3 regions of the Duganella sp. genome follow, and region 2 is predicted to be linked to each of the others. Evidence: predicted binding sites of a transcription regulator. Region 2 holds the regulator's gene; each other region holds the start of a gene.
What was found. The regulator FNR, encoded in region 2, switches genes on or off when oxygen is low (the NO sensors DNR and NnrR bind a similar motif). The targets are predictions, from matches to a motif close to TTGATNNNNATCAA.

Region 1 (5,967 bases), on a different contig from region 2:
GAACGGCACGCAGACGCTTTCGCCGGCCGGCGCATCGTACCAGTGTTTGCAATCGAGGACGCGGCCGCGCAGGTCCAGCTGGCCGAGCGATTCCTGGTTCTGGCCCATGCCGTAGTAATGCTCATCGCGCGCCACCGAGAACGAGGCGCCGACCTGGAAGGTCTTTTCGGTGTTGACGGTTTGCGGCGACATCTCCCAGCCATTCATGCTGACGATCTGCTCGCCCTTGGCGTTCAGCACCTGCAGGCCGACCGGCGCCAGCGACGGCGCGAAGTATTTCTGGCCCTGGGTAGGAACCGATGGCGGCGGCGCCGGATTGACCCGCACCGTCATGGCGGAGGACGTGAACACGTCGGTCTGGCGGTTGCCGCCGGTGTGACGGAAGGCGCTGTTGTCGCTGTTCTTGGGCAGGATGCCGTAGCCCGGGCCTTTCAGCACCTCGGCCTTGTCAACGGCAATGGTGACGTGCACCACGTTAGGGCCATAGGCCTCTATCGATACGAAAGCGCCGTCGCGGTCCAGGGTGGCGATCGGGGCGGCAAATGCGGAAGCGGAAAATGCAAAAATCGATGCGAGCGCGGTAAATACCGGCGTAGGGGCGAGCAGTCTCATAATCCTCTCTTATAGTGGAGTTGTGCACCGCATTGTGCGTCTTCATTTTCGAAATATCAATTACGAAAATCACCAAGTCCGGCTATGAAAAGAGTGATGCAACGAACAGAACCCGCCGCCCCGCCAGCCTAGCATGGAGCACTTTAGCCTATCTGACAGGAGAGCGGTTTGAATATCCAACGCTATCTCGCGCCATTTTCCAATGTCGACGGTGAAGAGCTGCTGCTGGCGGCCGGCGCCACCGTCATCACCTTTGTGGCGATCTACGCCTTCCTGCGGCTGCTGCGCAAGCGCCTGTGCCGCCACGACGAAGCCGGCCGCTCGGACCGCCCCATGGTCCAGCTGATGAAGGAAACGCTCAACCGCACCAGCATGCTGGCGGTGCTGGCGATCTCGCTGCTGGTCGGCCTCAAGACGCTGGAACTGACGCCGCTGTGGGAGGACCGGCTCGGCCACCTGTGGTTCATCGTGCTGGGGCTGCAGCTGGTGCTGTATCTCGACCGTGCGGCCACCCTGGGGGCGCGCCGCTACTTTCGCAACCATGCCGAAACGCCGGATTCCCCCACCACCGTCGCCAATACCCTGATGGTGTGGGCGCTGAAAACCACCTTGTGGGTCATATTCCTGCTGGCGGCGCTGTCCAACCTTGGCATCAACGTGTCCGCGCTGGTGGCCAGCCTGGGCATCGGCGGTATCGCGGTGGCGCTGGCGGTGCAGAATGTGCTGGGCGACCTGTTTGCCTCGTTGTCGATTGCTGTCGACAAGCCGTTTGAGGTGGGTGACGCCATCGCCATCACCAACGTGTCAGGCACGGTGGAACATGTGGGGCTGAAAACCACCCGCATCCGCTCCGACTTTGGCGAGCAAATCGTGATCGGCAATTCGGAGCTGCTGAAGAACGTGGTGCGCAACTACAAGCGCATGCAGAACCGCCGCGTGCAGTTCTCGCTGCGTATCAATCCCTCTACGCCGGCGGCGCTGGCGGCCAAGGTGCCGGAAGCGCTGATGGGCGTGATCAGCCGCCAGCCGGACGTGCGCGCCGACCGTGTGCACCTGAAATCGGTCAGCCAGGATGCGCTGGAGTTCGAGCTGGTGTTCTATGTGCTGAACTCCTCCTACCTGAACTACATGAATGCCCAGCAAGCGGTGCTGCTGGGCGCCCTGGAGGTATTCAGCGAACTGGGTGTCGACGCCAGCGCGCCGACGCGCCGCCTGCAGTTTGAACAAGGCGCGCAGGCCGCCAACGAGATGATGCCGGACCGGCGCCAGCAGGCGCGCCCGCACTAAGGGCATCAGGGCTTGAGCTTTTCGTCCTCCGCCTGGGCTTCTTCCATGGCGGCGGGCTCCAGCTCCTCGGCCGAGCGGTTAAGGTAAACGAACACGCCCCATGCCGCCAGCAGGACGCCGACGCCGGCCACCAGCGCCGCCACGTACAGCAGCTCGCTGGCATCGTCATGCACGGCGCGGAAGGTGGCCACCAGGCCTTCGATCGCCAGCGCCACCACAACCACCACGAAAAAGCGCGACAGGAAGCGGCGCACGCGGGTGGGCGCGCTGATATCGGCATCGCGCACCACCTCCTCCTCGATGATGGTCTCGGCGATCTGCAGCGCCACCACAGCGGCGGCCAGGATGCCGATCGCCTCGATCACTTCCTGCGCGGCGGCCAGGCCGCTGTCGGCATGCGCGGCGTGCCATCCCAGCTGCGCGCCCAGCACAATCAGGAACAAAGCGCCTGCGGTGAACAGCAAGGCGATCATCGCATGCACAACGCCAAAGGCCAGCATCAGGTGTTTCATGGTCGGCTCCACGGAATTATTTTGCGCATTGTAGAGCGCCCGCCGCACGCTGATTGTGCGCCACTGCACAGTTAAAATTTCTAATCGTGACTTTTCAAATCCTTGATCTGAATCAAAGTTTTTGTCCATGGACGGGTGGGACAATGCGCATGGCTTTCATCAAGGACAAACAAGATGTACAAGATTTCGGCTTATCTCGATCAGGATCACCGCCGCTGCGACGAGCAGTATGCGGTGGCCGAATCGGATGTCAACCTGCGTAACTGGGACGCAGCCCGCAGGAACTTCCGTATTTTCCACGAGATGTTCGAATGCCACCTGGACAAGGAAGAGCGGGTGCTGTTCCCACGCCTCGATCACGCGCTGGGCAATGGCTACGGCTCCTCGGTGGTGATGCGGGAAGAACACCGGCAAATGCGCATCATGGTGGCGCAGTTACAGCGCGCCATCGCGCGCCAGGACTACGACGCCTTCCATGAACATTCCGGCAATCTGCGCGCGCTGACGCGCCAGCATCACCTGAAAGAAGAACGCCTGCTGCATCCCCAGGCCGATTTCCTGCTGGCGAAGCAGGCCGACGCCATCATCGCGGTCATGGACAATCTGTACCACGTTGACGCGGCATGACCACCGGGCTGTATATCAGCGCCTGCCTGCGCCAGGCCAGGCCGCGTCTGAGCACCCTGCTCAAACTGATGTTTGGCGAGGCCCTGGCCTTCGGCCAAAACACACTGTGGCTGGGCAGCGTGATTGAATTGATCGAGCCACTCGGCTTCCAGGAACGCACCATCCGCACCGCCCTGTTCCGCCTCGCCAGGCACAACATCATTTCCATACAACGCCATGGCCGCCGCAGCGCGTGCAGACTGACGCCGGAGGCGGCAAGCGCGGTGCTGGAGGCGCGCCATCGTCTCAGCCAGCCGGCCGTGCGCAGCTTCGACGAGAAATGGTCAATGGTGGTAAACACCGGCGACATCAGCGCGGCGCGTTTCGCCAGCGCGCGCAAGCACTTACTGGAGCAGGAATACTGCCTGCTGGCGCCCAATCTGCTGGCACGCCCGGCCTCCTACCTCGCACAGCACGAAGTCCTGGACCTGGCCCGGTTTGACGTCAGCGGCAGCCAGCTGGCGGCGGCCGCGCGGCAGCCGGACGTCGGCAACGATCTGGAAACGCCTGCCGCCATGTACCAGCAGTTCCAGCAGCGCTTCCTGCCGCTGCGCCAGATGCTGGGTCAGCGCGGCGCCTTCAATGACGAACAGGCTTACGTGGTGCGGATGCTGGTCAGCCACGCCTACCAGCACTGCCGCCGCAGCGATCCGCTGCTGCCGCGCGAGCTGTTGCCGGAGACCTGGCCGGCCAGCGCAGCCCAGCAAACCTACGTCGCCCTCTACAACGGCTGCGCCACGCAGGCGCGGCGCCACACCATTACGAAAAACCAAGCATGAAGCCCACCCTCAGCGTCACCACCAACCGCCAAGGCGCCCGCATCCACCGGATCATCGACGACATCACCTACCCTACCCGCACCAGAAAACCGGAGATCCGCCGCGACCCGATGGTGGCCGCGCTGTTTGGCGCCGCATCGGTGCCGAAACAGGCCGGCGACGCCGATTTCCATTCAAAGCCACGCGGCTGAGAATATCAAGTTGACATACATGGTCGTCACGGACACACTGTATGCATGCTTGCCTCTCTTTTTCGATCCGGTCTGGCGAAAAGCCTGCTGTGCGCCACCCTGGCAGTGCCCGGTATTTGCACCGCAGAGAGACTGGTAATCGATTACGTGGTGTCCAACACCCCGCAGCGCAGCGCCTGGATCGGCATCATCAACCAGTTTGCCGCCGCCAACCCGGACATCCAGATTTCGCACCACGGCTATCCGCAGGAACAGTACAAGCGGGACTTCGGCGCCCGCCTCCAGAACAATCCCGCCGACGTGGCGTTCTGGTATGCCGGCGAGCGTCTGCGCGACGCCGCCAGAAATAAACTGCTTGCACCGCTGGATGCCGACATGGTGGCGCTGCTCAGGAAGCAGAAGTTCGTCACCAACGCGATTGAAGGCACGCGCATCGACGGCGAGGTATACGGTTTTCCGCTGTATTACTACACCTGGGGTTTCATCTACCGCAAATCGCTGTTCGAGCGGGTCGGCGTGCGCCCTCCGGTCACCTGGACCGAATTCCTGCAGGTGTGCGAACAGCTGAAAGCAGCAGGCGTGACGCCGCTGGGGCTGGGCGCAAAAAGCGTGTGGCCGGCGGCCGGCTGGTTCGACTACCTCAACCTGCGCCTCAATGGCCTGGACTTCCACCACAAGCTGCTCAGCGGCGAGGCGCGCTTCAGCGACGCGCGAGTGCGGCAGGTGTTCGATACCTGGGGCGAGCTGCTGCGCAAGGGCTACTTCCTGGACGCCACCATCGAGCAGGAATGGGACCGCGTGCTGCCCTACCTGTACCGCAACCACGTCGGCATGATGCTGATGGGGAGCTTTGCCGCCGCGCGCTTCCCGCAGTCCATGGCCGCCGACATGGGCTTCTTTGCCTTTCCTGCGCTGACGCCGGCAATGCCCCTGTATGAGGAAGCGCCGCTGGATGTGCTGGTCCTGCCGGCCAATGGCGCCAACCCCAAGGCGCGCAAGCGCTTCCTGACCTACCTGGCCGAGAGCGACGCGCTGCGCAGGATTGCCGATGCCGATCAAACACTGCCCGCCAGGACCGGAGCTTCGTCCCACAACGTCCTGCTGGCGGAAACCACCGCCGCCACGGTCGCCAATGCCGCCGGCCTGACCTACTTCTTTGACCGCGACGCCAGGGCGGAGCTGGTGACGCCGGTGTACGAGGGCTTCCGCCAGTTCCTGAAAGCGCCGCACGACGCTGAACAGGTGATCCGTTACATCGAGCAGGCGCGCCGCAAGGAACCGCTGTGATCTAGACTGGGTGCACGATCCACATCCAGGCGCTCAGCGTGAAGAACGAGATCACCATGCAGATCAACAAAGCGGCGGCGCTGCGGTCGGCTTCGCCGTAAGCCAGCGCCAGGATGGGATAGATGCTCAACATCGGCATGGCCGCCATCAGCAGCGCCGCCGCCCGCAGATCCGGCGTCATCGGCATCACGCCCAGCAGCGGCAGCAGCGACGCCACCAGCAGCACCGCCAGCGGATGGCCGATCAGCTTTGCCGCCACCAGCGGCAGCACCCGCTGCCAGCCGCTGGCCAGCGGCAAGCCATACAGCGTGCCGCCGATCGCGAACAGCGACACACTGCCGCTGGCCTGCGCAAACAGGTTCACGGTACGCACCACGGGCTGCGGCAGCTTCAGTTCCGCCAGGCTCACCACCAGCCCCGCCATCACCGCCAGCACCAGCGGATTGCGCGACAGGCGGCGCACCGATTGTTTAAGGGTTTGATGCCAGGTGCCGCCACTGCCGCCGGCGCGCGCGCTTTCCGCCATGGCCAGCAATATCGGCAGCATCACCAGATTCTCGACGATGACATTCAGTCCGAGCGCCACGCCGGCCACCGGCGCCACCGTCAGCATCAGGATCGGAAAACCGATAA
Region 2 (5,967 bases):
ATGTGCGGGAAGGGTGCTACAACTGCCACTCGCAGATGATCCGGCCGTTCCGCGCCGAGACCGAGCGCTATGGCCACTACTCGGTGGCCGGCGAATTCGTCTACGACCACCCGTTCCAGTGGGGCTCCAAGCGCACCGGTCCCGACCTGGCGCGCGTGGGCGGCCGCTACAGCGATGAGTGGCACCGCACCCACCTGAACAATCCGCGCGACGTGGTGCCGGAATCGAATATGCCGAACTACCCGTGGCTGGCGAAAACCGCGCTGGCGCCGGCCGACGTGGTGCCGAAGATGAAGGCGCTGCGCCGCGTCGGCGTGCCGTACAGCGACGCCGAAATCGCCGCCGCGCCGGAAGAACTCAAGGACAAAACCGAGGAAGACGCCCTGGTCGCCTACCTGCAAGGCCTGGGCACCCAGATCAAGACGAGGAACTAACATGGCTCTGAATACCCTGTTTGACAACGCCAGCAGCGTGATGACCGTGGTCTCGTTCATCACCTTCAGCGGCATTTTGTGGTGGGCCTATGTGCACCACCAGGAAGCCGATTTTGCCACGGCAGCCCAGTTGCCGTTTGCCGACGACGAGGAGAAGCACCATGGCTGATTTCACCAATGGCTTCTGGGACTGGTACATCGTGGTCCTGACCCTGCTGGGCGTGATCGGCTGCGGCGTGCTGCTGTACTCGCAATCCAAGGTCAAGCTGCACAAAAATGCCGACGGCAAGATCGACACCACCGGCCACGTCTGGGATGAAGACTTGACCGAACTGAACACGCCAATGCCGCGCTGGTGGATGTGGCTGTTCTACCTGACCATCGTGTTCGGGCTGGCCTATCTGTTCCTGTATCCCGGCCTGGGCACCTATGCCGGCAAGCTCGGCTGGACCTCCAGCGCCGAGTACAAGGACGAGCTGAAAAAAGCCGATGCCGATTTCAGCCCGCTGTTTGCCAAGTACCAGAAGCAGGACCTGAAAGCGGTGGCGGCCGACCCGCAAGCGCACGCCATCGGCGAGCGCCTGTTCCTGACCTACTGCGCCCAGTGCCACGGCTCGGACGCACGCGGCAACAAGGGCTTTCCGAACCTGACCGACAAGGACTGGCTGTTTGGCGGTTCGCCGGAAACCATCAAGGAAACCATCCTGCACGGCCGCGTTGGCGCCATGCCGCCGATGGGCGCCGCGCTGGGCGGCGACAAGGATGTGGAAAACGTCGCCCACTACGTGCTGAGCCTGTCCGAGTCGACCCACGATCCGATCAAGGCCGTGTTCGGCAAAGAGAAGTTTGGCGCCTGCATGGCTTGCCACAGCGCCGGCGGCAAGGGCAACCAGACCCTGGGCGCGCCCAACCTGAGCGACAAGATCTGGCTGTTCGGCGGCAGCCCGGAAACCATCATGGAAACCATCCGCAAGGGCCGTACCGCCACCATGCCGCCGTTCGAGGACTTCCTCGGCGACGCCAAGGTGCACGTGCTGGCCGCCTATGTGTGGAGCTTGTCGAATCATCCCAACGAACCGGCCGCGACGCCAGCGGTAGCTGAAAAATGAACGCCCCGCAGCCCCAAGTCATCAAGATGTATGCCGCGCGCGAGGAAATTTACCCGCGCGAGATCGACGGCCGTTATGCCCGCCTGCGCTGGCTGTTTGTCTGGCTGACGCAGCTGGCGTTCTACTGCACGCCCTGGCTGCAGTGGAACGGCCGGCAGGCGCTGCTGTTCGATCTGGGCGCGCGCAAGTTCTACATCTTTGGCCTGGTGCTGTGGCCGCAGGATTTCATCTACCTGGCGCTGCTGCTGATCATCAGTGCCTATCTGCTGTTCCTGGCGACGGCGGTGGCGGGGCGGGTGTGGTGCGGTTTCACCTGCCCGCAAACGGTGTACACCGAAATCTTCCTGTGGATAGAACGCCGGATCGAAGGCAAGCGCAGCGCCCGCATCGCGCTGGACCGCCAGCCGGCCTCGTTTGCCAAGTACGGCAAGAAGACCGCCAAGCACCTGGCCTGGGGCGCGGTGGCCTTGTGGACCGGCTTCACCTTCGTCGGCTACTTCACGCCGATCACCAGGCTGATGGGCGAGGTGGCGACGCTGAACTTCGGCCCGTGGGAATGGTTCTGGGTGCTGTTCTACAGCTTTGCCACCTACGGCAACGCCGGCTGGATGCGCGAGCAGGTGTGCAAGTACATGTGCCCGTACGCCCGCTTCCAGAGCTCGATGTTCGACCGCGACACCCTGATCATCACTTACGACAGCAAGCGCGGCGAGCCGCGCGGGCCGCTGTCGAAGACCGCCAACGGCAACGGCGGCTCGTGCATCGACTGCTCGATGTGCGTGCAGGTGTGCCCGACCGGTATCGACATCCGCAAGGGCCTGCAGTACGAATGCATCGGCTGCGCCGCCTGCGTGGACGCCTGCAACAGCGTGATGGACAAGACCGGCCAGGCCCGCGGCCTGATCCGCTACAGCACCGAACGCGCCATGGAGGACCATCTGACGCCGACCGAGATCCGCCTGCGCGCCTTCCGGCCGCGCGTGAAGATCTACACCGCCGTGCTGGGCCTGATTGTGCTGGCCACCGGCGCCGCGCTGTATCTGCGCACGCCGCTCAAGCTGGACGTGATCCGCGACCGCGGCTCGATGGGCCGCGAAGTGGAGGACGGCATGATCGAAAACGTCTACCGCCTGCAGATCATGAACACGTCCGAGCAGGCCCATGTCTACAAGATCGCCGTCAGCGGCATCGCCTCGCTGACGCAGGTGAGCGCCGACCAGGTGCCGGTGGACGCCACCGAGACCAGGGCTTATCCGATGCGCCTGCGCACCGCGCACGGCGCCGGCCAGCCCGGCTCGAACAAAATTGAAGTCACCCTGACCGCAGTCGACGATCCATCGCTGCATGTGAAAGAATCCGCGGTCTTCATTGTGCCGCGCTAAGGAGCATCATCATGACGACACTGACCATCCCCGTCACACCGTGGTGGAAGCAGCGCTGGCCATGGCTGCTGGCAGCCGGCCCCGCCATCGTGGCGGTCGGCAGCATCTACACCGCTTACCTCGCCATGTCGGCGCCCGATGCGCTGGTGGTGGGCGATTACTACAAGCAGGGCAAGGCCATCAACCAGGATTTGCGGCGCGACCATGTGGCCTCGCAGCTGGGCCTGTCGATGGCGCTTGGCTACGACGCCGCCAGCGGCACCCTGAGCGGGCGCATCAACCGCAAGGATAGCGGCCCGCTGCTGCTGCATCTGTCGCACGCCACGCTGCCGGAAAAGGATATCAAGCTGGTGCTGGTGCCGGATGCGAACGGCAGGTTCAGCGCCAACCTGCCGCTGCTGGAACGCAGCCGCTGGATCGTGCTGGTGGAAGGGCAGAAGCGCGAGTGGCGCCTGGCCGGCGCCTGGAGCTGGCCGGCGCAGCGCGGGATTGCGCTGCTGCCCGACTGATCAGCCGCAGGTTGCCGTCCCGGCCGTGATGGCCTTCAGCATGCGCGGATCGAGCAATTCGATCTCGCGGTTGCTGACGCGCAGCAGGCCTTCTTTCTTGAACTTGGACAGCAGGCGGCTGATGCTTTCGATGGTCAGGCCCAGATAATTGCCGATTTCCTCGCGCGACATGCGCAGCTGGAAAGTATTCGGCGAATAACCGCGCGCCTCGTAACGCGACGACAGGTTGATCAGGAACGCCGCAAAGCGCTGGGTCGCCTGCATATTCCCCAGCAATAGCATCACGCTTTGCTCGCGCGTGATTTCCTGGCTCATCATGCGGTGGAAATGGCGCAACAGGGTCGGCATTTCCGCCAGTAGCTGCTGCAGGGTGGAGAAGGGAATTTCGCACACTTCGCTGTCTTCCAGCGCGACCGCGGTGCAATGGTGCTGGTCGGCGCTGATGGCATCCATGCCCAGCAGTTCGCCAGCCATCTGGAAGCCGGTGATCTGCTCCGCGCCCTCGCGGTTGACCTGGTAGGTCTTGAAGTGGCCCAGACGGATCGCGTACAGGTTCTGGAATGGATCGCCGATGCGGAACAGCGTGCCGCCGCGCGCGACCTTGCGGCGGCGGCCGATGATCTGGTCGAGCCGCTCCATGTCGTTGTTGTCCAGCCCCATCGGCAAACACAGCTGGTGCATGCTGCATGAAGCACAGCTGGCCTTGAGGATATCGATGGTGGCGCCGGGAATAACCAGCGAAGGAAGTTCTTGTATCATGCGGTTAGTGTAGCCCATCACGTGCGATTTGGGCGCCTATTCCGCAGTCATCCAATCAGGTATTCGCGCGCCATTTGCCTTGCACGATGCAAGCGGCTTTTCACCGCCGCCACCGATTGGTTGATCTCGCCGGCGATTTCCGCAATCGACATTTGCGCGAAGTCGCGCAACAGCACCACTTTCAGGTAGTCGGCCGGCAGCGATTCCAGCGCGCGGATCAGTTCGACGCGCAAGCCGGCCGTGTCCTGGCTGGCCAGCCACTGCTCGGCGCGTTCGTCATCCCAGGGATCATGGCCCAGCGCGCTGCGCGCCAGCCGGTGGCACTCGCGCTTGACCACCTGGAACAGCCAGCCGGAAAACGCCGCCAGCATGCGCACCGACGATAGCTTGCGCGACAACACCAGCAGCGCTTCCTGCACGGCGTCGTCGACGTCGCCGACCAAGCAGTTGCGCTGGGCGTAGCGGCGGATGTCAGGCTGGCACAGCCGCAGCAGCTGCGCCAGCGCCGCCGGATCGCCGCGCCGGGCGGCGTCCAGCACCGGCATGTGGTGTTCCGCAAGACTCATTATTTTCCTTGTTTATCCAGGCGGCGGCCAACCATGGCGCACATCGGACAAAAGCCGAACAGGCCGGACGCGACGATGCCGGCCGCCGACAAGGCCGCCACCGTGCCCCACATGCCGCCCAGCAGCGCCAGCGCCGCCGCCGCCACGATCAGGCCCGCCACCACGCGCAGCACGCGCTCCCAGCCGGGTACATTTTTAACGTAAAACATTGTGCTCTCCTATCAGTGATCGAGGAAGTCCCTCGGCAGCTAAGAGGGGGCTGGCCGCGATTCGGATTCGCGCTATCGAAAATATTTTTAAATTTTTTTAAAAAACCTATTGCGTGCGATTTAATTGCTCGCTATGATTCACCCATCAACACATCGAACGCGACTTAATCGCTAACTAATCAACGAAAGGAATCACCATGAAACGCACGCTGATCGCTACCGCCCTGCTGGCCGCCACCGCTTTCGCCCACGCCGCCACCCCGGCCAACGACACCACCATCGTGCTGGTCCACGGCGCTTTTGCCGATGGTTCCAGCTGGGACAAGGTGATTCCTATCCTGCAAGCCAAGGGCTACAAGGTGGTGGCCGTGCAGAACCCGCTGAGTTCGCTGGCTGACGATGTCGCCGCCACCCAGCGCGTGGTCGATGCGCAAACCGGTAAAGTAGTGCTGGTTGGCCACTCGTGGGGCGGCACCGTGATCACCCAGGCCGGCACCAGCGACAAGATCAAGGCGCTGGTCTACGTGGCCGCGTTTGCCCCGTCGGAAGGCGAAGCCACCGGCAACCTGGGCAAGGATTACGCGGTGCCGCCAGGCATCGCCACCCTGCAAGTCGATGCCACCGGCTACGCCTGGCTGCCAGCCGATTCGGTGGCCAAGAACTTTGCGCAGGACGTGACGCCGGCCCAGGCGGCGCTGATTACCGCCACCCAGGGCCCGATCGCCCTGAAGGCCTTCGGTGAAACCACCACCGTGGCGGCCTGGAAGAACAAGGCCAATTACTACATCGTGGCCAGCCAGGACCGCATGATCGCGCCGGAACTGGAACAGGCGTTTGCCAGGAAAATCAACGCCATCACCACCACCCTGCCGACCGGCCACGTGCCCATGGTGTCGCAACCGGCCAAGGTGGCGGAAGTGATCCTGGCCGCAGCCCAGCGTTAATCCGGTTTCATCCGCGGCGAAAAGCCAGCGTGCCCCGCGCACGCTGGCTTTTTCT
Region 3 (5,967 bases), on a different contig from region 2:
CGCTTGTTGTCTTCCAGCGTGGCGTTGAATTTGTTGATGTCGGCACGCACGCAGGCGCCGGCCTGGTGCTGCACCATGTGCAGGTCGCGGCACATCTGTTCTTCCAGCTCGGCGGTGCAGCGCGGGTGCGTGAGGCCGGCCCAGAAGGCGCCGGCGACGTCGCCGTTGTTGACTGCGGTGCGCCACAGCTCGGCCACCTGTTCGGTGCTCTTGGCATTGCGGAAGCGCAGCAGCACGCCGGCGTAACGGCGTTCCAGTTCTTTCTGCAGCGCTTCCGACAGGCGGTTGCGGGTGCCGCATTCGGTCACGGCGCCGACGTGCACTTCGTAATCGTCGGCCACCACTTTGCCATTGGTGACTTTGTCCACCAGCTTGCGCAACACGCCCAGCGGGAAGCCGACGCCCACTAGCGGGCAGTGGCATGCATGGCTCAGTTCCCACAGCCGGCGGCGGCGCGAGGCCTGCGCTTCCGCTTCTTTGGCCAGCACGTTCAGGACGTTGTGGATGACCGGCTTGATGACTTGCTGTTTCGCGGCTTGTTCCGGCGGGCGGGGCGCCACCGGACCGGCTGCCTGCGGCATGGCGGCCGCGATGATGGCCGCCAGTGGATCGTGTTTCTCGCACATGTCTGCACGCTCCTCGGTTCAGGCCACCGACGGCGCGGTGCGCGCCCGCGCCATGATGCGGCTGAGGAAGTTGGTTTTTTCCTGCTCGTGCAGATTGCGCTCCACTTCGTTGGCCCACTGTTCCGACAGCTGCTGGCAGGTCGCGCTCAGCACCGGCGCCAGCTCCGGCAGGCTGGCCAGCGCTTTCAGGTGGCGCTCGATGACCGAGGCCAGCTTGACGCAGCCGCCGGCCGCTGCGCTGCCAGCCGTGTAGTGCGACATCAGGTGCAGCACGGCGGACAACATGAGTTCGGGATTGTGGCCGCCATGCGATGGGGCGAGGAAGATCGGGTTGCTGTGTTCGATGGCCATCAGACGCTCCTGGTGTGGAAAGAGAGGGTGGCTGGCGCAGGGCTGGCTACTCGGAGGGGAGAGTGGGCGCGCGGCGGCGCGCCCTTTAACGCACGGTTAAGCGGTCAGGATCAGTTTGTTCAATTGGGTGATGCGCAGACGGTAGACGCGGCCGCCGTGGTCAATTTCCAGCTCGCGGGCGCCGTCCATCAGGCTGGCGCTGCTGATGCGCTTGACCGGCTTGACGGCTTGCGCGGCCTGGGTGGCGATGGGGTGGGCAGCGATGGCGGGCGGCAGGGCAGGGGTAGTGGTAATCATCGTCTGGTTCTCCATAAATAAGAATGATTCGTATTTGCATTCATTATTGTGGAAGCCGGGACGGAATGCAAGCCTTTTTCAGTTATAAATTCATTAAAAAAACGGCCCGGTCAGAAACCGGGCCCAAGGCTGGGTGATACGGGAGGTAGTACTGAGCGCTACAAGTGCTGCGGGTGCTACAAGGCCGCCAGCAACTGGCCGGACGGTACGGTGGCGGCGCCCTTGCTGCGGGCGGCCGGCTTGCCGCGCGTGCGCGAAGGCGGCAGGCGGCGCAAGGTTTTCAGGGCTTCCGGATCTTTGATGCCGATGGTGCGCTGGTCGACGCTGATCAGGCCGATCTCGTTGAAGGCCGACAGCGTGCGGCTGACGGTTTCCAGCGTCAGCCCGAGGTAGCTGCCGATTTCGTGGCGCGTCATGCGCAGGTTGAACAGCTTGCTGGAGTAGCCCATCTGCGAGAAGCGTTCGGCCAGCGCCACCAGGAAGCGCGCCACCCGCGCCTCGGCGCTGAGCGCGCCCAGCATGCCGATCATGGCTTGCTCGCGCACCAGTTCGCGGCTCATCACGCCGTACATCATGTTTTCCAGTTCCAGGTGCACGCGGCCCAGGGCGGTCAGCTTCTTGAATGGCAGCAGGATCAGGTCGCAGTCGGACAGCGCCACCGCTTCCGACGAATAATGGCGGGTGTGGATGCCGTCCACCCCCAGCATGTCACCCTTCATGGGAAAGCTCAGCACCTGCTCGTTGCCGTATTCGTCGATCAGCACGGTTTTCAAAAAGCCCGAGTTGACGATGTAGAGCGTGTCGAACGGTTGGCCGATGGTGTGGATGCGCTGGCCAGTCTTGAACTGCACATGCTGGAACAGCAGTTCTTCGTTGGCCATGGAGTTGGCGGCCGGGATGTGCAGCAGGTCGCAGACTTCCTTGAGGTTCGACCAGAGCCGCCCCTGACGCTGGCGGCCGGCTTCCATCGACGACGATTGCAGCGTCGTCGTGGCCGGGCGAATTTCAGACGTTTGCGTAGACAGCATGGTGATCTCTCCTGTGGGCTAGGTGCTGTGCGGTATGGTTTCAGTATGCCAACACAGGGGGGAGATAGATATCAGCAACGGCTGAATGTAGACGTAGGAGTCCCACCAAGGCGTGTAGGAGTACTCCTACGTACGAGCCCGCTTTCAGGTCTTGAACGGCGACAGCAGGCGATGTGCCACCGCGTACTGCACCATTTCCGACAGCGAGCTCATGCCCATCTTCTGCATGATGCGGGTCTTGTGGGTGCTGACGGTTTTCACGCTCAGGTGCAGGCTGTTGGCGATTTCGGTGATGGAGCGGCCGGCCACCAGCAGCGAGAATACCTCGAACTCGCGGTCCGACAGCTGTTTGTGCAGCAGCGACTCGTGCGGCATCATGATGTTGAGCGCCAGCTGCTCGGCCACCTCGGTGCTGATGTAGGGACGGCCGGAAGCCACCTTGCGGATCGCGCCGACCAGCTGGGTGCCGGCGCTTTCCTTGGTCAGATAGCCTTGCGCGCCGGCGCGGATGGCGCGCACCGCGTACTGCTCCTCCTCGTGCATGGTGAGGATCAGGATGGCCAGCTTGGGCGCCTCGGCCTTGATCTGGCGGATCAGGTCGACCCCGCTGCGGCCGGGCATGGACAAGTCCAGCAGCAGCAGGTCGAACCCGCCCTGGCGCACATGGCCCAGCACCTCGAAACCGTCAATGGCTTCGCCCACGATGTCAATGTCCGGCGCGCCGTCGAGGATGCGCTTGAGGCCTTCACGCATGATGGTGTGGTCATCCGCAATGACGATACGTATCATAAGGATCGCTTTGAAAGTGATTAATGGTAATTGTTATTGCGATTGAATCAACCTTATGATCTTACTACAAACGGCCTGCGCGTGCTGCTTATTTGCTACCGGGCTCCTTGATCAGGCGGTGCACCAGCACCGGAATTTTGGAGTGCTGCAACACCTTGTTGGTTACACTGCCCAGTAACAACTGGCCCCAGCCGCTGCGCCCGTGCGAGCCCATGAAGATCAGGTCGCAGCCGTGCTGTTGCGCCACGTCGACGATTTTCACGGCCGCGCTTTCGTGGAAGGCGGTCAGCGCTTGGCAACGCACGCCGCGCCGCGCGCACGAGTCGGCCACATCCTGCGTGTGCTCCTGGCCGGCCCGCTGCATGGCGGCGCGGTATTCCTCTTCGCTGGGGTAGCTGGGCGGGATGATTTCCACGTAAATCGGATACTGGTACTCGGGCGCCACGAACAGCACCAGCACCTCGGCCCCGAGCTGCTCGGCAAACTGCACGCCGGCGCACGCGGTCTTGCTGGAGACGGCCGAACCGTCGGTGGTGATCAGGATTTTGCGGTACATGATGGACCTCCTTTCTGCATCAGCTCACAGCTTCATTGTAGTCGCGATTTACATTATTGATACTCTGGAAAGACTTGATATTTATCAAATAAAAGCGCTTTATCCTGCGCGGCAGGGTGTGGGCTTTTATGCTTCTAACAGCTTTTTTTTGCACTAAAGCACTACTTTTGTGTCACGCGGCATACTCCGTTGTTCTATCCGATGTTAGTATCTCCAAATACAGCTAGTTTAGGGCAGCAAATTGACCAAATATGGAGAAGCAGGGATTATGACTAACGCCGCTGACGATTTCGACGCATTATTTGAAGAGGTGTCTGCTCAGAGCAAAAACGCAGCGCCCGCTCCAGCGCCTGCACCCGCACCGGCTGCTGCCGCGGAAGATGACCTGGAAAGCCTGTTCGAAGAAGTCGCCGCGGCCCGACCGCCTGATGCCGTGGCCGCCGCCGAACCGGCCGCCGCGCCGGCCGCTGCCGCTGGCGCCGACGGCGACAACGCCGACGGCAAGGATGTGATGTTTGAACGCCTGGGCGGCATTGTGCGCCTGCTGCACGATTCGCTGCGCGAACTGGGCTACGACAAGGCGCTGACCGAGGCGGCCACCCAGATCAGCGACGCCCAGGACCGCCTGGAATACGTCGCCTCCCTGACCGAACAGGCCGCCAACAAGGTGCTGAACACGCTGGACGAGGGCATGCCGGAGCAGGACGTGCTGTCCAAGCAGTCGAAAGACATGGAAACCCGCTGGGCCGACCTGTTCGCCGGCAAGCTGAGCCTGGAACAGTTCAAGCAACTGGCCGGCGACTCGCAGAAATTCGCCGTGGCCGTGTCGGCCGCCACCGAGGCCGAGAAAGCGCGCCTGCTGGACATCATGATGGCGCAGGACTTCCAGGACATCACCGGCCAGCTGATCAAGAAGGTGGTGCATATCACCAAGACCGTGGAGCAGGAGCTGGCGCAGCTGTTGAAAGACAACGCGCCGCCGAGCGTCAAGGAGAAAATCGCACAGAAAGAAGTGTCCCTGATGTCCGGCCCGTCGGCTCCGGCCGTGGCCCTGAATCAGGATAGTGTTGACGACCTGCTTGCCGATCTGGGGTTCTAATGGACGATATGCTGAGAGATTTCGTCGTCGAGGCGATGGATCTGGCGGTCAATGTCGAGGAGCACCTGCTGCGCCTCGAACGCGACCCGGACAACAAAGAGACACTGAACGCGGTGTTCCGCTCGTTCCACACCATCAAGGGGGGCGCCGGTTTCATGGGCCTGCCTGCGCTGGTGACGGCCTGCCACCTGACCGAAAACCTGTTTGATGCCCTGCGTACCGGCGCCGCGCCGGTGACGCCGCTGTCGATCGAAGCCGCGCTGCAGGCGTCGGGCTTTGTGGCCGACCAGCTGGCGGAACTGAATGACGGCGCCGAGCCCAGCAGCCTGCCCGCGCTGCCGGGCGACCTGGAGCAGTTGCTGAACGACGCCATCGCCGGCAAGGCCGACTCGGCCCCGGCCAAGCCGGCCGCCGCCGCACCGGCGCCAGCGCCCGCACCAGCGCCCGCCGCTGCCGCGCCGGCCCCCGTGGCCGCGCCCGCCGCCGCCCCATCGGCCGATGGCCTCGACTGGGAAGGCATGTACGAAGCCGTGATGCCGCCGGGCAGCTACACCCGCTCGGCCGCGCCGCCGGCCGCCGTGGCCGCCGCACCGGCGGCAGCGGCGCCGGCGCCGGCAGCCAAGCCGGACGCCGCTGAAATCGCCGCCGTGGCGGCCGAAGTCAAAGCCACCCCGGGCGCGCGCCGCGAAGCCGCCGAGAAGAAGGACGAGCGTCCGCAAAGTGCGCCGGCCAAGGAAGAATCGATCCGTATCGACGCCGTCAAGCTCGATGCGTTGCTGGAAGTGGCCGGCGAATCGGTGCAGGCCGCCAACCAGGCCGCCGTGCTGCTGGAACGCCTGATGCAGTTCAAGTTCGAAGGCCAGGCGCAGACGCTGATGTCGACGCTGGCCGAGACGCTGGAACGCGCCTCGCGCTATTCGACCGAACTGCAGCGCGCCACCCTGGCCACCCGCATGCAGCCGGTCGGCCGCCTGTTCCAGAAATTCCCGCGCCTGGTGCGCGAGCTGGCCAAGGATCTGGGCAAGGAAGTCGATCTGAACATCGAAGGTGCGGAGACCGAAGTCGACCGCGTGGTGGTGGATTCGCTGTACGATCCGCTGGTGCACATGCTGCGCAACGCGCTCGACCATGGTGTCGAAACGCCGGAAGAACGCGCGGCCGCCGGCAAGCCGATCCGCTCCTACATCCAGCTGAAAGCCTGGCAGGAGGCGAATAGCGTTA

Region 1: the regulator FNR is predicted to act here: its motif matches at 2,514-2,527, upstream of ABDW57_RS09070 (hemerythrin domain-containing protein).
Region 3: the regulator FNR is predicted to act here: its motif matches at 3,722-3,735, upstream of ABDW57_RS21775 (universal stress protein).

The regions. Positions count from the first base shown of each region.
Region 1 is NZ_JBCNLB010000003.1:363,063-369,029, forward strand. It holds gene ABDW57_RS09055 (glycoside hydrolase family 31 protein) at 1-612, opposite strand, end outside; gene ABDW57_RS09060 (mechanosensitive ion channel family protein) at 781-1,899, shown strand; gene ABDW57_RS09065 (hypothetical protein) at 1,905-2,411, opposite strand; gene ABDW57_RS09070 (hemerythrin domain-containing protein) at 2,586-3,038, shown strand; gene ABDW57_RS09075 (PaaX family transcriptional regulator C-terminal domain-containing protein) at 3,035-3,856, shown strand; gene ABDW57_RS09080 (hypothetical protein) at 3,853-4,047, shown strand; gene ABDW57_RS09085 (extracellular solute-binding protein) at 4,093-5,334, shown strand; gene ABDW57_RS09090 (AEC family transporter) at 5,336-5,967, opposite strand, start outside.
Region 2 is NZ_JBCNLB010000007.1:29,989-35,955, reverse strand. It holds gene ccoO (cytochrome-c oxidase, cbb3-type subunit II) at 1-434, shown strand, start outside; gene ABDW57_RS14560 (CcoQ/FixQ family Cbb3-type cytochrome c oxidase assembly chaperone) at 436-603, shown strand; gene ccoP (cytochrome-c oxidase, cbb3-type subunit III) at 596-1,543, shown strand; gene ccoG (cytochrome c oxidase accessory protein CcoG) at 1,540-2,925, shown strand; gene ABDW57_RS14545 (FixH family protein) at 2,937-3,434, shown strand; gene fnr (fumarate/nitrate reduction transcriptional regulator Fnr) at 3,435-4,193, opposite strand; gene ABDW57_RS14535 (sigma-70 family RNA polymerase sigma factor) at 4,241-4,759, opposite strand; gene ABDW57_RS14530 (DUF2892 domain-containing protein) at 4,759-4,968, opposite strand; gene ABDW57_RS14525 (alpha/beta hydrolase) at 5,166-5,912, shown strand.
Region 3 is NZ_JBCNLB010000016.1:28,673-34,639, reverse strand. It holds gene ABDW57_RS21800 (DUF2325 domain-containing protein) at 1-626, opposite strand, end outside; gene ABDW57_RS21795 (hypothetical protein) at 645-977, opposite strand; gene ABDW57_RS21790 (hemin uptake protein HemP) at 1,074-1,274, opposite strand; gene ABDW57_RS21785 (helix-turn-helix domain-containing protein) at 1,451-2,242, opposite strand; gene ABDW57_RS21780 (response regulator transcription factor) at 2,447-3,091, opposite strand; gene ABDW57_RS21775 (universal stress protein) at 3,180-3,647, opposite strand; gene ABDW57_RS21770 (protein phosphatase CheZ) at 3,916-4,746, shown strand; gene ABDW57_RS21765 (chemotaxis protein CheA) at 4,746-5,967, shown strand, end outside.